DNA from 3 places in the Neorhizobium sp. DAR64872/K0K18 genome. Region 3 is predicted to be linked to each of the others. Evidence: predicted binding sites of a transcription regulator. Region 3 holds the regulator's gene; each other region holds the start of a gene.

Region 1 (5,033 bases), on a different replicon from region 3:
AGTCCCCAAATCCGCCAGTGGCAGATATCACGCACCATAACGTGCCATTAAGGCACTGTCATCCTGCGCGCCAGTCACACAAACCTAACAATATTGGGGGGAATGATCTGTAACATTGCTCTCTTGGGATCGAAATGCGCAACTCAGAGGCGCGTTGTGCCTCGAGTCAAGTTTGACTGCGAGCATTCCTGTTCACCGCCTTCGCAGCAATCAAATTCCAGCTGTGGGCATTGGGTTGAAAAATGCCTTCGAGGATCCTCTCCTCGCTGACCCAACTCAACTTCACGCGCATTTCGCAAGCTAGGGAGAACTGGTCGATGCTGATGCATCTTGTGATCCGGATCTCAGACTTCGGTCCGTGTTCCTCGAAGTCCCACATTGCGAACCGGAACAGCTCGCGTTTGGCGCGATCGTCCGTTGGCCAGTCGGTTTGCTTGAAAGGCTCCGGTGGAGCGGCGCCGACACTGAGAAAAGTTCTCTTTATGGCGCGAATATCGATCCCGACCTTCTCCGTCGCTTCAGGGTTGATCAAAAATCCAAGAGTTGCGCCTAGCGCCACCCCGCCCAGGAATCGAAGGTCGAGGATCAATAACCATTATCCTTCAGAAACTGGTCAATCGCGGCCTTGACGATCACCGTCATTTTCAAGTCGTTTTCAGAGGCTGCTCGCTCCAGACGTTTCTTAGTATCGTAATCAAGGGGGCAGTTGACGAAGTGTTTGCTCTCTCGCGCTTTATTCTGCTTCAGCTCCTGCAGTCGTATTCTGGATGCCTCACGCTCTAACGATCTGCTCGTCGCTCTCTCCCGGCGAGCCTCCGGTGATGGCAGAATCAAGCTCGACCGTTGTGGCACTTGAACGTCAGGGACCTTCGCTGGAGCTTCTTCGATAGCAACCTGGTCTGGATGATCGCTGGCCACCAAGTTTTCTGCTTCGTTGTCTATAGCCGGCGGCGACATTGAATTGGGCACATTCCCCCGTGACCGTCGCGGTGCAACGGGAAAATCAGATATACTGGAAGTCCCTTTAGCCATCTTACGCCCTCTTTTCCTCGTTTGTCAGGAAACGTTCAATTTCTTGCATCATGCCCATAACCTCACTCCGGGCCTTTCTGACCGAGTCGCTGAGCTCAAGCATTTGCAGTGTCCCATATCCTAGTCTGATGTCCCGATAGGGGTTCCGCTCATACAGCTCGGTATCAAGGAGGTGTGAATCATATCCCTGCTCTTGCAGGTTTGCGATGAAGGGGCGGATCAGGCGGTAGGCTTCCAGTGAACGTCCCGGGAGAGTAATCCGGGTTCTGAAGTTGAGATGTGGAATGTTTCGCCCGGTACGATCGCAGGCGTCAGCCACGTCCATTGCTGCCTGGCCAGCAGCAAGGATCTCGTCTTGGTTTGGCTGGATCGGCGTCATAACGATCTGCGAGCCGGCGATGATCGTGTCCCGTAGCACGGTGTCTTGACCGGGCGAGTCGATCAGCACGACGTCAAACCCGGCGGTTTCGTTCTCCAGAATATGCTGAAGTGATGCATTGGTTACCGCCGTGCGAAGCTCAATGCCGTCTGGCCTGTTGTCTTTCGCCTCGGAACGGGACCACCACTCATTGAGGTTTTGTCGGCCATCGGCATCGACCAAGAGCACTTGCTTACCATGAAGCGCATATTCTCCAGCGACCAGGATTACGGCGGTTGTCTTGCCCGCTCCACCCTTGCCGCTTACCAGCGATATGCAGATTGTCATTGCGCGATCCTCTCAGACTAACGGTTCCCCCGCCCCCTAGCGATCCGACGTGGGTTCAATCGGCACATCAGTATCGTCGTTAAAATCTTCACATCGAAGCAAACCTAACATGTGAACACACGCAGGTTAAGATCAAAACAAACGTGTGATCACACGCCGTTGGACATCAATGAAACCACACGAGTTAGTCGTGTGGTTTTTACAAGGTCTGGGTCGAGTGGTGAACCCCGGAGCCGCGTGAGGCCTCACTTGGCGCTCGCACGGAGGGCGCAAGGGCGAAGAGCGAAGCGTCCCTTTCGCCTGAGTACGAGGGACAGACAAAGGCCTTCGAGAGCGGTTTTGGCGGTGAACCCTGGTGAGCGTTCCAACGGAAAGGGTGCGAAGCGAAGCGGAGCGTAGCCAGTCAAGAGGTGGAATTTGGTTGAAATTTTGGGATAGTGCTTTAGGTTTAGAGTGGCAGGATACGCAAAAATGTTTTACATTTTGCACTGCGATCGTGGGACAAGCCCACGATGATGGTCGCAAGGCTCCGGGAAGGCTTAATTGATTGATGAGTGAAGACACGATCGAAGCGCCGACAGCCAAGCAACGCAAGGGGCGTCTAATCAACGTCCGCGTCAGCGATGCAGAGCATTCGGCTATCGAAGAAGCGGCCAAGTCGACCGGTATGAGTGTGTCTGCTTTTTTCCGTTCGCTGCTCCTCGAGGGTGCTGGCGTTCGACCCATTCTGACTGCTGAAGACAGGTTGATCATGGCCGCGTTGCTCGAAGACATGCGGATGATCGGCATCAATTTGAATCAGGTAGCCCGCTCCCTGAATGCAGGAAAGGGTGTCCATCCCTCAGAGCTGGACATCAACCTTGGCAACGTCCAGCGGATTCAGGCGGCCGTTATGAGTGAGCTGCGGACACTTTCGCGCCGTGCCGGGCATGAGCGCCGAGGCGAGGTGTAGGCCGTGGAGTTCTTTTTCGGCACTTTCACAAGCGAATGGGAGCAAAGGCGCGCTGCGCTATTGCACGAAATGACGCTTGGCGGCCGTGGGAGCGCTGTCGAGGAAGAGCTTGAGAAGAGACTGAAGAATCTGCAGCACCAGGTTGGGATGTCGAAAGGCGGCTCGGGATCTAGGGGAGGCGTGAGGACTTCAGCATTCAACGTGTCATCGCCTTCGAGGACGATGGCTGCGGGTTCGGGTGCTATGCGATCAATGGATGTTCGTCTTGCGAGCGTTGCCAAAGGAAGCCAGCCAGCAGTTGTCAAACTGGCTTCCTACGGTGGTGGCGCCCGCGTCGGCTCGATGCTCAACTACGTTTCCAGAGGGGGGAGCTGAAGGTTGAGAACGAGAACGGCGAGACGTTGCGTGGCCGTGAGGAGCTGGCGCGTCTCCGTGGCGATTGGGATCACCTTTTCCAAAACAGGACCGAGAGCCGCGATATCGGCGCGTTTAGCGTCGAGGTGAGCGTTTCCGGCGGCTCGAACCCGCATGAGAAGGTGCGAGACATTCTCAGCAGTGGCTTTGGTGATCGACCCTACGCTTACTCTGTCGAAACCCGAAACAATGGATCGCTGAAGGTCGAGGGCTATGTCGTGCTGCGCAGCGGGCAGGGCGAGCGGCTGACGGCTGACGCGAAGGCGGCCGCCATCGTTCAGGAGCGCTTCAACGCCAGCGCCGTTGCGAAAGAGGCCCCTGCGGCTTTCTCGTTCACAGGCTATGGCAACGGCGTGGAATATGGCGCTGCCAAGTTGCGAGACCTGATCGCGCAGCGGAACGACGTTCGAGACGATCAGGGACGTTCGATTGCCGATGACAAGGCTGCGGGCGACCTGGTGCAAAAGGAATGGCGGGATGAGCTGCACAGCCGCAAGAGCCGTGACGTGATGCACGTGATCATGTCGGCGCGTGCTGGCACGGATGCTGTCGCGTTCGAAGGAGCTGTTCGCGACTTCCTGGCTGAGCAGTTTGCGGGCCATCGGTACGTATTCGCTATGCATGATCCGGAGAACGATCCGAAAGAAGCAGGGGAGGGGGGCAAGCGGCCGCATGTTCATGCCCATGCCATCGTTACCATGCGTTCGGAATCGGGCGACCGGATCGAGACGACTCCGGCCACCTTCCGGCAATGGCGTGAGGTCATGGCCGAGAAGGCGCGTGACCACGGCATTAATATGGAAATGACCGATCGGCGCGAGTTCGCTACGCCGCCAGCCTTCACGCGAAATCAGGTTCGCGCCGTCAGGCATGACGGTCGAACCGAGCATGTAGGCACCAGCGATCCGGCACAGGCGCGATATGACGCAAAGCGAGCTGGTCGACGCGTGGTGGCAACGAGCCAGAGGAGCCGCCAGTACATCCTAAAAGCGCAGGAGACTTGGCAGAAGATTGCAGTCAACGCTGGCGACACAGTGGTTGCGGCCTACGCCGCTCAGCATCGCTCCTATCTGGAAAACGGCCTTGTCCAAGTGGATCAATCGCCTGCTGGTTCGGTCATTCATGCGGATTTTGGCGGTGATTACCGCTCCAATATGTTAGCAATCAGAGACATGTTGTCGGAGGCAAAGGACATGCGCGAACAGACACGCCCGGAGTTCGAAGCGTACGAAAAGACGGTTGAAACGGCTCTGTTCAACCTTCAGCGCAGCGCTGGTCCAGAGGACCGGTCAGGCTTCGAAGAAGTGTCCTCCCTCGCTCGCGAGATCGTCGATCTGCGCAGGCAGATGCTCGAAATGAAGGAGCGTGGGCTTGATGAGCAGGATGGACGAAACGCTGCTGGTGACGTCTCCAGAGAAAGTGGTGCCGCGCCGGAAAGAACGGCATCCGAGGTGCAAGAGCAGACGAATGCTAACCTCCAGAGGGAGGCAGCTGTTGCCAAGCATGGAGAGGCTGTCGTTGAGGCAGGTAACGATGCGATGGAAAATGTGGAACACTATCGCTCCGGCCTCGCCCATATCGAAGCCGGCGAGCTCGGAGACGAAAACCGAGAGCAGTATGAGAAGGGCCTTGAGGCCTCGCTTCATCATGCAGCTCAACTCGCCGCTACCGGAAACGGCTATCTCCGGGATGTTGCCAACGAGGATCCAGAACTTCGCGCGGAGATCGAGACGATTGAACGCAATGAAGAGCGTGGGGACGAAAACAAGTCAAACAAGCAGCCGATAACTGCGGATACTGCCGACGATCGCCAACGCGATCTCAGGGTGGATCTGGAAGAGGAACGTCCGATTGGGCAAGCGGAGCGTGAGGCTCACCAGCTCGCTGAGACGGTGGACGCTACTCAGAGGCAGCAAGATCGTGTAAACA
Region 2 (5,033 bases), 370 kb from region 3:
TGGCGTTGGCGACGGAGTGGAGCGTGTCGCGCAGCTTGGCGACCGAGTCGTTGAAATCCGCTCGCAAGCCTTCGAAGTCTGCGGCGAAAGCCCGGTCCAACTGGAAGGTGAGGTCTCCGGCCGAGAGCCGCTTGAGGCCTTCCGCCAGACCATTGGTCGCCTCGGCCATCGCCTCGCTGCGTTGGCGTTCGCTCTCCGCGTTGCGGACACGGTCCGCTTCCTGGGTCGTACGGTTCAGCTCGGCTTCGTGCTCCATTTCCTTGCTGCGCAGAGCATTGTCCTTGAACACCTGCAAGGCCTTGGCCATGCTGCCGACCTCGTCGCGGCGGTCCGCGCCGGCCACCAGCGCCGACAGATCCCCGTTTGCAAGGGTCAGCATCGTGCGCTGCAAGTGCTGGATGGGTCGTGCAAGCCAGGCACGGATCAGGAAGAAGCCTGCGACGAGCACGAGGGCGAGACCTCCGATAACGGCCACGAAAGTGGCGTAGATGGTTGTCTTCGCACTGGCGCTGAGATATTCGCTTTCCTGATTTGCAGCTGTCATCACTTCGTCGGTCACCACCGTGAGTTCTTCGGTAACGGCCGCAAACTTCGGCTTGCAGTCCCTCATGAAGGCTTCCTGAGACGCCAGCACGGCAGCCTCGTCCGTGGCCTGAGCTGCGGCCTGAACCACAGGGCCGCAAGCGTCATTGAGAACGCTCAAACCTTCCGCCTTGATCGGCGCCAGCTTGGCATTAGCGGGAAGGGCCGCCATCGCCTTGTCCATCCAGCCACCAAAAGAGGATTTGGCTTTTTCAAACGCCGCAAGATTGCTCGCGTTCTCTGCGTCAGTGCGCGACACAAGCAGGTCGCCAACGGCAGCGTGCCCGGTCTGCATGTAGCGATTGGCGCGTGCAATTGCCAAAGTTGCCAGACTTTCCTGCTGGAGAAGCCCGCCATACTCGCTATCCAGCGTTCGAATGCTGTTGCTGCTGTAGAAGGCAGTTGCGACGACGAATATGCCGAAGAACGACATGAGCGTCAGAAATTTACCGATCAAAGATACGTGCTTCATGGCAACCTGCGCGTTGGTGTTTGATTAAGCGCAGTTAATGTGAAGTTGCTTAGAAGAGCGTCACTGCCGAATTACTATTTTATACGAATAAAAATTATCAGTCCTTGTCGTTCGGTAAGTTCAGAGGGGGAAATGCTATGCATGCTGTATGCCTCAATAGCAGAAAGGGCGCCGGTTGCCCGACGCCCTTTCCGAAACACTGAACCTGAAGGATCAGATGTGCAGACCTTACGGCCTGATCACATCATGTCCATTCCGCCCATGCCGCCCATTCCGCCGCCGCCCATGCCGCCGCCAGCCGATTCCTTCTTAGGAAGTTCGGCAATCATGGCTTCGGTGGTGATCAGCAGCGAAGCAACCGAAGCTGCGTTCTGCAGAGCCGTGCGAACGACCTTGACCGGATCGACGATACCCATGGCGATCATGTCGCCATATTCCGACGTCTGGGCGTTGTAGCCGAAGTTGTCGCTGTTGCCGTCGAGGATCTTGCCGACAACGATCGAAGCTTCGTCACCAGCGTTGGTTGCGATCTGGCGAACCAGCGACTGCAGCGCCTTGCGGACGATGTTGATGCCGGCTTCCTGGTCGTCGTTCGCGCCCTTGGACGTGATCTTGGTCGAAGCGCGCAGGAGTGCGGTACCGCCGCCTGGGACGATGCCTTCCTGAACGGCAGCGCGCGTCGCGTTAAGCGCGTCGTCGATGCGGTCCTTGCGTTCCTTGACTTCGATCTCCGTGGAGCCGCCGACGCGGATGACGGCAACGCCGCCAGCGAGCTTGGCAAGACGTTCCTGCAGCTTTTCGCGGTCATAGTCCGAAGAAGTTTCTTCGATCTGTGCCTTGATCTGTGCAACGCGGCCTTCGATGTCGGTCTTCTGACCGGCGCCGTCGACGATCGTCGTATTTTCCTTGGTGATCGAAACCTTCTTCGAACGGCCGAGCATGTCGAGCGTTACGGTTTCGAGCTTGATGCCGAGGTCTTCGGAGATGACAGTGCCGCCCGTCAGGATGGCGATGTCTTCCAGCATGGCCTTACGGCGATCGCCGAAGCCAGGGGCCTTGACGGCAGCAATCTTCAGGCCGCCACGCAGCTTGTTGACGACGAGCGTTGCAAGAGCTTCGCCTTCGACGTCTTCAGCGATGATCAGGAGCGGCTTGCCGGTCTGAACGACAGCTTCGAGAACAGGCAGCATGGCCTGAAGGTTCGAAAGCTTCTTTTCGTGCAGAAGGATGTAAGCGTCGTCGAGATCGGCGACCATCTTTTCCGGGTTGGTCACGAAGTAAGGCGACAGGTAGCCGCGGTCGAACTGCATGCCTTCGACGACTTCGAGTTCGGTTTCAGCGGTCTTGGCTTCTTCGACGGTGATAACACCTTCGTTGCCAACCTTCTGCATGGCCTCAGCAATGTCACGGCCGACCTGTGCGTCGCCGTTTGCCGAAATCGTGCCGACCTGTGCAACTTCTTCCGAAGTCGAGATCTTCTTGGCGTTGGCCTGGAGATCCTTGACGACTTCTGCAACGGCGAGATCGATGCCGCGCTTCAGGTCCATCGGGTTCATGCCGGCGGCCACTGCCTTGTTGCCTTCGCGAACGATGGCCTGTGCAAGAACGGTAGCAGTCGTGGTGCCGTCGCCGGCGATGTCGTTGGTCTTCGAAGCAACTTCGCGGACCATCTGGGCGCCCATGTTTTCGAACTTGTCTTCAAGTTCGATTTCCTTGGCGACCGAAACACCGTCCTTGGTGATGCGCGGAGCGCCGAAGGACTTGTCGATGATGACGTTACGACCCTTGGGGCCGAGCGTGACCTTCACTGCGTCAGCGAGGATATCGACGCCGTGAAGCATCTTTTCGCGCGCGGTGCGGCCAAACTTGATTTCTTTAGCTGCCATGTTGGGAACTCCTGAAAAGGGGTGTCAGCAAATATTGGAAGAAGAGCAGTCGGCTAAAATCAGCCGATGATGCCCATGATGTCGGCTTCCTTCATGATCAGAAGGTCGACGCCATCGAGCTTGACTTCGGTGCCCGACCACTTGCCGAACAGAACGCGGTCGCCGACCTTGACGTCGAGTGCAACCTGCTTGCCGCTTTCGTCGCGGGCGCCAGGACCAACGGCGATGATTTCGCCTTCAGCTGGCTTTTCCTTGGCGGTATCGGGAATGATGATGCCGCCCTTGGTCTTTTCTTCAGACTCGACGCGCTTGACTACAACGCGGTCGTGCAGGGGGCGAAAATTGGTGCTTGTCATTGTCTAATCCCTCGATCAAATGACATGGACGGGTCTCAAGGACCCGCGGAGTGACGTTTAGCACTCATCTATCGAGAGTGCTAACGAGACCCGAGATAAGGATGGCTGCGAGCTGAGTCAAGAACGGGCTTGAAAAATTCAGGGCTCAAGGAGCGGCCATGCAGAATACGCTTAACGACCAAAACCCGGGCCCGGCGCCGAGCTTTCGTGAGCTCGTGGCCGTGTTTGCCCGGATCGGTGCCCTCAGTTTCGGCGGGCCTGCCGGACAGATCGGCATGATGCACAAGACTTTGGTGGAAGAAAGACGCTGGCTCTCGGAAGAGCGGTTTCTGCACGCCCTTAACTACTGCATGCTGCTGCCCGGCCCGGAAGCGCAGCAACTGGCCACCTATATCGGCTGGCTGCTGTTTGGCGTGCGCGGCGGTATCGTCTCCGGCCTTCTTTTCGTCCTTCCCGGCCTTGCCATCATTCTGGGGCTTTCGGCGGCCTACGTCCTCTACCAGGATGCGACATGGCTTGCCGGCCTGTTCTTCGGCCTGAAGGCGGCGGTCCTTGCAATCGTGGTGGAGGCCGTGATCCGCCTCGGACGCCGAACACTGAAAACCACATTCCTGCGCTGCGTCGCGGCCGCGGCCTTCGTGGCCCTGTTCTTCTTCAGCCTGCCGTTTCCGCTCGTCGTGTTTGCGGCCGGTCTCGCAGGCTATCTGATGACGCGGGCAGGGGGGCAGCAAACTCAAGACGGCGTCGCCAAAGGAGACGGCCCTCCCGGCGCGAAAACACCTGGTGTCGCCCGCACGATCGCGACGCTTGTATTCTGGATCCTCGTCTGGCAGTCGCCTGTCCTGGCGCTCTGGGCCTTCGGAGCACCGGAAAGCTTGTCCAGCCTGTTCGCGTTTTTCTCCAAGATGGCACTGGTCACCTTCGGCGGCGCCTATGCGGTTTTGGCCTATGTGGCGCAGGTCGCAGTCGCCGATTACGGCTGGCTTAAGCCGGGGGAGATGCTGGATGGACTGGCGCTTGCCGAAACCACGCCCGGCCCGCTCGTGCTGGTCCTGTCCTTCGTCGGCTTTCTCGTCGGTTTCCGGGAAGCCTCCGGTCTCGGCCCCGTCACGGGCGGAATCATCGGCGGCCTGCTCGTCGCCTGGGCCACTTTCGTGCCGAGCTTCGTCTTCATCTTTGCGGGCGCCCCTCTGATCGAACGCCTGCGCGGCAACGCCCTTTTATCCGGTGCGCTGTCGGCCATCACCGCCGCGGTCGTCGGCGTCATCCTCAACCTCGCAATCTGGTTCGGCCTCCACGTTCTGTTCAAAGAGGTCCGCCACGTCGATCTCTTCCCGCCCATCGGATTTGGCCTTTCCGTCCCGGTCTGGTCCAGCCTCGATCCCATCGCGCTCGTGCTGTTCGCAGCCTCCGCCGTCATGCTGTTCGTCCTGAAACTCGGCATGGTACCGGTGCTCGCCATCAGCGCGGCGGCGGGTTTTCTCGCCCAGATTGTCCTGATCCAGTGAGGATCGGACCATTGCAAAAATATGAAGTTTTGTCGCGATCTGCGTCGCGCGGCCCGCTTTCACCGCCTTCTCCCTTGTAATCTCGCCAACGGTTTGCGATGTCAGCCTCCTAATCGAGCAGGCAAAACCGGCAGGAACTTTTGACATGGCAAAGCGCATCCAGAATTTGAACGACGTGATCGAGGGCTACGATGTCGTGCTTTCGGACGTCTGGGGCGTGGTCCATAAC
Region 3 (5,033 bases):
ACTCCTTTTCTATAGAGTAAAGCCGCCCGTTCGCCCTCGAATGGAGCGGCTAATCTTGTTTTCGAGCCCTCTTTAGAATTGCCTTTTGTCAAATACGCCACATGTCTTTCCCGTTGAAGGAGATAGACATGAATGACGACATACGTGCCAGGATCGCTGCGAATGACAGACTGCTTAAGGCGGTTATCATCCTGCTGGCGATCAAGGATCCCCATCTTCTCGATGAGCTCGATGCAATCTTCAAAATTGCCGATGGTCAGGAGGGACTGATCGGCGATGCGGACAAGAAGACCCGAGCCCATCTCAATTCGGAACTGGCCCTGATCCGTTCCCTGGCGCATGTTTCGCTGGATACGACGCACTGATCCTTACCCGCGGTCGCCAAACGCAAATGGGCGCCCGAGGCGCCCATTTTTCTTGGAAAGGCTCTAAGGAGCTCAGTCCTTCTTGTCTTCAGCCGCCGCTGCTTCAACCTTCGGGCCGCCCTTGGCGACGCCGACCATGGCCGGGCGCAAGACGCGTTCGCCAATAATGAAGCCGGCCTGGACGACCTGCATGACAGTGTTGTTGGGTACATCCGCATTCGGGATCTCGAACATGGCCTGATGGAAGTTCGGATCGAACTTCTCGCCTTCGGCATCGATCTTCTTGACGCCGTGCCGCTCGAGTGTCGACAGCATGCCACGCTCGGTCATTTCGACGCCTTCAAGCAGGCTCGTCAGCGTCGCATCGGCTCCGGCACGCTTGTCTGCCGGAACAGTGTCGAGCGCGCGGCGCAGATTGTCCGAGACGGCCAGCATGTCGCGGGCAAAGCCCGAGACGGCGTAGGACTTGGCATCCTTTACTTCACGCTCGGTGCGGCGGCGAAGGTTGTCCATCTCTGCAGCAAGCCGCATGAAACGGTCGCGCAAATCGGAATTTTCAGCCTTGAGCACATCGATCGGATCGGGCTCCTGCGCGAAGAAGGCTTCCCCTGCGCTCTGATCGGCGGCGTCTTCGAGAGCGGATGCTACGGCTTCCGCCGTGTTTTCGACAGCAGCTGCGTCAGGTCCGTTCTTCTTGGTTTCGTCGGTCATGACGGTCTCCGGTGCGTATTGGAATCTGGAAGGGTGGTTGCGCCCGATATCGAGGTTCGGGGCGAAAAAATCAAGGGCTTGGGAACATCCTAGCGGGATAGCCTTGCAAGCAGCTGCGCCGTGTAATCCACCATGGGCACAATGCGCGAGTAATTCAGCCGGGTTGGGCCGATCACGCCGACCGCGCCGACGATGCGTTCCTCGCCATCACGATAGGGCGCAACGATGAGCGAGGAGCCGGATAGAGAGAACAGTTTGTTTTCCGAACCGATAAAGATCCGCACGCCCGGCCCCTTTTCGGCAAGGTCGAGGATCTCGATCAGGCTGTCCTTCTTTTCGAGATCGTCAAACAGCAGACGCAGCCGATCGAGATCGCTGACGTCAGCCAGACCTTCGAGAAGGTTTGCCCGGCCGCGCACGATGAGCTGGCCCGGCTTTCCATCTTCCTGATCACCCGACCAGAAGGCGAGGCCTCGCTCCACCAGATCATGCGACAGCGTGTGAAGCTCGCTTGCGACCTGTTCCTTCAGCATTTTCATCTGGCCGCGGAATTCCGGCAGCGTCTGGCCGGCGAGATGCGCGTTGAGGAAATTTGCGGCCTCGCCGAGCTGCGACGAGGTTACGCCGGCCGGCAGATCGATGATGCGGTTCTCCACCTGATTATGATCGCCAACGAGGACAGCGAGCGCCTTGGTGGGCTCCAGGCGGATGAACTCGACATGTTTGAGGACGGGATCGTTCTTGGCAGTGATGACGATGCCGGCGCCGCGCGAGACGCCAGACAGCATCAGGCTTGCATCGGCCATCAGGTTTTCGAGCGTCTGATCGCGATCCGGAGGACGGATCTGCCGGTCGATGCTGGCGCGGTCTTCTTCCGAGAGATTGCCGACCTGCATGAAGGCATCGACAAAGAACCGCAGCCCTGTCTGGGTCGGCATGCGGCCTGCACTGATATGCGGCGAGTAGATGAGGCCGAGCTCTTCCAGATCGCTCATGACATTGCGCACGGAGGCTGGCGACAGCGACATGGGCAGAAGTCGCGACAGATTGCGCGAACCGACCGGCTCGCCGGATTCCAGATAGCTTTCCACGATGCGGCGAAAGATTTCCCGCGAACGATCATCAAGCACGGAGCCGTTGTCGCGACCCGTCAGTCCCGGAAATACCATTGGCCCCTTTACCATGCTGCTGATCTCATCTCCCAGATATAGTCGCTCACTTGCGCATCCGCAAAAGGGAAATTCTTTGCAAATGACGGCTCCGAGCCTTAGAAGGCGGAAACAATAATTTAGGGAGTGACGGATGCGGCCTTCAGGCAGACAGACAAATCAGATGCGCAAGATTTCGTTCGAGCGCAATTTCTCCAAGCATGCCGAGGGCTCCTGTCTCGTCAAGTTCGGCGATACCCATGTTCTGTGCACCGCAAGCCTTGAAGAAAAGACACCGCCGTGGCTGCGCAATTCCGGCAAGGGCTGGGTCACCGCCGAATACGGAATGCTGCCGCGCGCCACCGGCGACCGGATGAAGCGCGAGGCTGCGACCGGCAAGCAGGGTGGCCGTACCCAGGAAATCCAGCGCCTGATCGGCCGTTCGCTGCGCGCCGTGGTCGACCTTTCCGCGCTTGGCGAAAAGCAGATCACCATCGACTGCGACGTGATCCAGGCCGATGGCGGCACCCGCACGGCGGCCATTACCGGTGGCTGGCTGGCGCTGTATGATTGCCTGAAATGGATGGACACCCGCTCGATGATCAAGCTCGACAAGGTTCTGAAAGACCATGTCGCGGCGATCTCGTGCGGCATCTTTGCAAGCCAGCCGGTCATAGATCTCGACTACCTCGAGGATTCCGCCGCCGAGACAGACGCGAATTTCGTCATGACGGGTAGCGGCGGCATCGTCGAGATTCAGGGCACGGCCGAGGGTGCTCCCTTCAGCCAGGAGGAATTCCTCAACCTTTTGTCGCTGGCACAGGACGGCACCCGGGAACTGGTAGCTCTGCAGAAGCAGGCGATCGGCGGCTGATTTCAACGCTGGCTGATCCAAGAGTTGCGAGGGGCAGTCTTCCTTTCCGGAGAGACTACCTCTCGATCGAACCTCTCCCCCGCCTTCATGGCGGGGCAGCATCAGACAAGGGAGCCACTGTTTTGATCGACGGCATTCTCGAAACAGCGCTCTATGTCGATGATCTCGATGCGGCGGAAGCCTTTTACGGTGAACTGCTCGGGCTTGAACGGGTGTTGCGGGCCGGCGATCGCCACGTGTTTTACCGATGCGGACCAGGCATCCTCCTAATCTTCAATCGCGCCGAGACTCTGAAGCCGCCACCTGATGATGCGCTGCCGGTTCCCCCGCATGGCACGACAGGCCCGGGGCATGTGTGCTTTCGTATGGACGGGCCGGCGATTGACAGAATGGTCGAAAAGCTCAACAAGGCGGGCATCGTGATTGAAAGCGATTTTCGCTGGCCGACCGGCGCCCGATCCATCTATTTCCGTGACCCGGCCGGCAACAGCCTGGAATGCGCAGAGCCGAGGCTCTGGAATCTATAGGAACCTTCATGCGCAAGCTTGAGACGAAAACGATCGTCGTTGCCAGCCACAATGCCGGCAAGATCCGTGAGATTGCCGAATTGATCGGTCCGTTCGGCTTTTCGGCAAAGTCCGCAGCCGAACTGAAGTTCGAGGAACCGGATGAGACCGGCACGACATTCGAGGAAAATGCGGCGATCAAGGCGCTTGCGTCTGCCAAGGCGTCCGGCCTGCCCGCCCTTTCCGACGATAGCGGCATCGTCATCGATGCGCTGGACGGTGCTCCCGGTGTCTATACCGCCGACTGGGCTGAGCGCGAGGATGGCAGCCGTGATTTCGCGATGGCGATGCAGAAGGTGGAAGACGCGCTGCAGGAAAAGGGTGCGACCACGCCCGACAAGCGCAGCTGCCGTTTTGTGAGCGTTATCTGCCTTGCCTGGCCGGATGGCCACACCGAACTCTTCCGCGGCGATGTCGAAGGCGTTGTCGCCTGGCCGCCGCGTGGTGCTGCCGGTTTCGGTTACGATCCGATCTTCCAGCCGGAAGGTCACGAGACAACGTTCGGTGAAATGACCAGCGAGGAAAAGCACGGCTGGAAGCCGGGCGATGAACATGCGCTTTCGCACCGGGCGCGCGCGTTCAAGCTGTTCGTTGAAACCTGCCTGGAGGCCTGATCCCCATTGAACGCCGTCGCTCCCCTTTTTCCCGGCATGCTGCTACCCGACACGGGTGAGCCGGGCTTCGGCGTTTACGTGCACTGGCCGTTTTGCGCGGCCAAATGCCCCTATTGCGATTTCAACAGCCATGTCCGCCACCAGCCCGTGGATCAGCTCCGCTACACCGCCGCGTTTCTGAAAGAGATGGAAACGATGCGGAAGATGAGCGGGCCGAAGACGGTCACGAGCATCTTTCTGGGCGGCGGTACGCCTTCGCTGATGGATCCTTCAACCGTCGGGGCGATCCTCAACGGGATCGCGCAGCACTGGCATGTGCCTGACGGGATCGAGATCACGATGGAAGCCAACCCTTCCAGCGTCGAGGCGGAACGCTTTCGCGGCTACAGGGCTGCCGGCATCAACCGGGTCTCGATGGGCGTGCAGGCTCTCAACGATACGGATCTCAAATTCCTCGGCCGCCTGCATGACGTGGCAGACGCGCTGAAGGCGATCAAGCTGGCGCGCGAGATCTTTCCGCGCATGTCGTTCGACCTGATCTACGCCCGTCCCAAGCAGACCGTGGAGGCCTGGGAAGCGGAGCTGAAGCAGGCCATTTCCTATGCCGTCGATCACCTTTCCCTCTATCAGCTGACGATCGAGGAAGGCACGCCGTTCTACGGCCTGCACAAGGCCGGCAAACTGATCGTTCCAGATGATGAGCAGTCGGCGCTGCTCTACGAGGCGACGCAGGAGATCACGGCCGCGCATGGCAT

Evidence for each region. The regulator HrcA, encoded in region 3, represses chaperone genes, less so after heat shock. The targets are predictions, from matches to a motif close to GTTAGCACTCNCNNNNNGNGAGTGCTAAC.
Region 1: ACQY1P_RS23040 (DUF6290 family protein) is a predicted target of HrcA. The motif match lies at 2,094-2,122, and genes of this name have one in related genera.
Region 2: groES (co-chaperone GroES) is a predicted target of HrcA. The motif match lies at 3,353-3,381, and genes of this name have one in related genera.

What each region holds. Positions count from the first base shown of each region.
Region 1 covers NZ_CP191447.1:85,937-90,969, reverse strand. Annotated here, with positions in the region: gene ACQY1P_RS23055 (hypothetical protein) at 167-589, opposite strand; gene ACQY1P_RS23050 (hypothetical protein) at 586-1,032, opposite strand; gene ACQY1P_RS23045 (ParA family protein) at 1,034-1,738, opposite strand; gene ACQY1P_RS23040 (DUF6290 family protein) at 2,289-2,690, shown strand; partial or broken gene ACQY1P_RS23035 (relaxase/mobilization nuclease domain-containing protein) at 2,694-5,033, shown strand, end outside.
Region 2 covers NZ_CP191446.1:633,368-638,400, forward strand. Annotated here, with positions in the region: gene ACQY1P_RS08425 (methyl-accepting chemotaxis protein) at 1-1,054, opposite strand, end outside; gene groL (chaperonin GroEL) at 1,294-2,940, opposite strand; gene groES (co-chaperone GroES) at 3,000-3,296, opposite strand; gene chrA (chromate efflux transporter) at 3,455-4,804, shown strand; gene ACQY1P_RS08445 (TIGR01459 family HAD-type hydrolase) at 4,950-5,033, shown strand, end outside.
Region 3 covers NZ_CP191446.1:267,184-272,216, reverse strand. Annotated here, with positions in the region: gene ACQY1P_RS06785 (hypothetical protein) at 129-365, shown strand; gene grpE (nucleotide exchange factor GrpE) at 438-1,076, opposite strand; gene hrcA (heat-inducible transcriptional repressor HrcA) at 1,166-2,245, opposite strand; gene rph (ribonuclease PH) at 2,379-3,098, shown strand; gene ACQY1P_RS06765 (VOC family protein) at 3,221-3,625, shown strand; gene rdgB (RdgB/HAM1 family non-canonical purine NTP pyrophosphatase) at 3,634-4,278, shown strand; gene hemW (radical SAM family heme chaperone HemW) at 4,315-5,033, shown strand, end outside.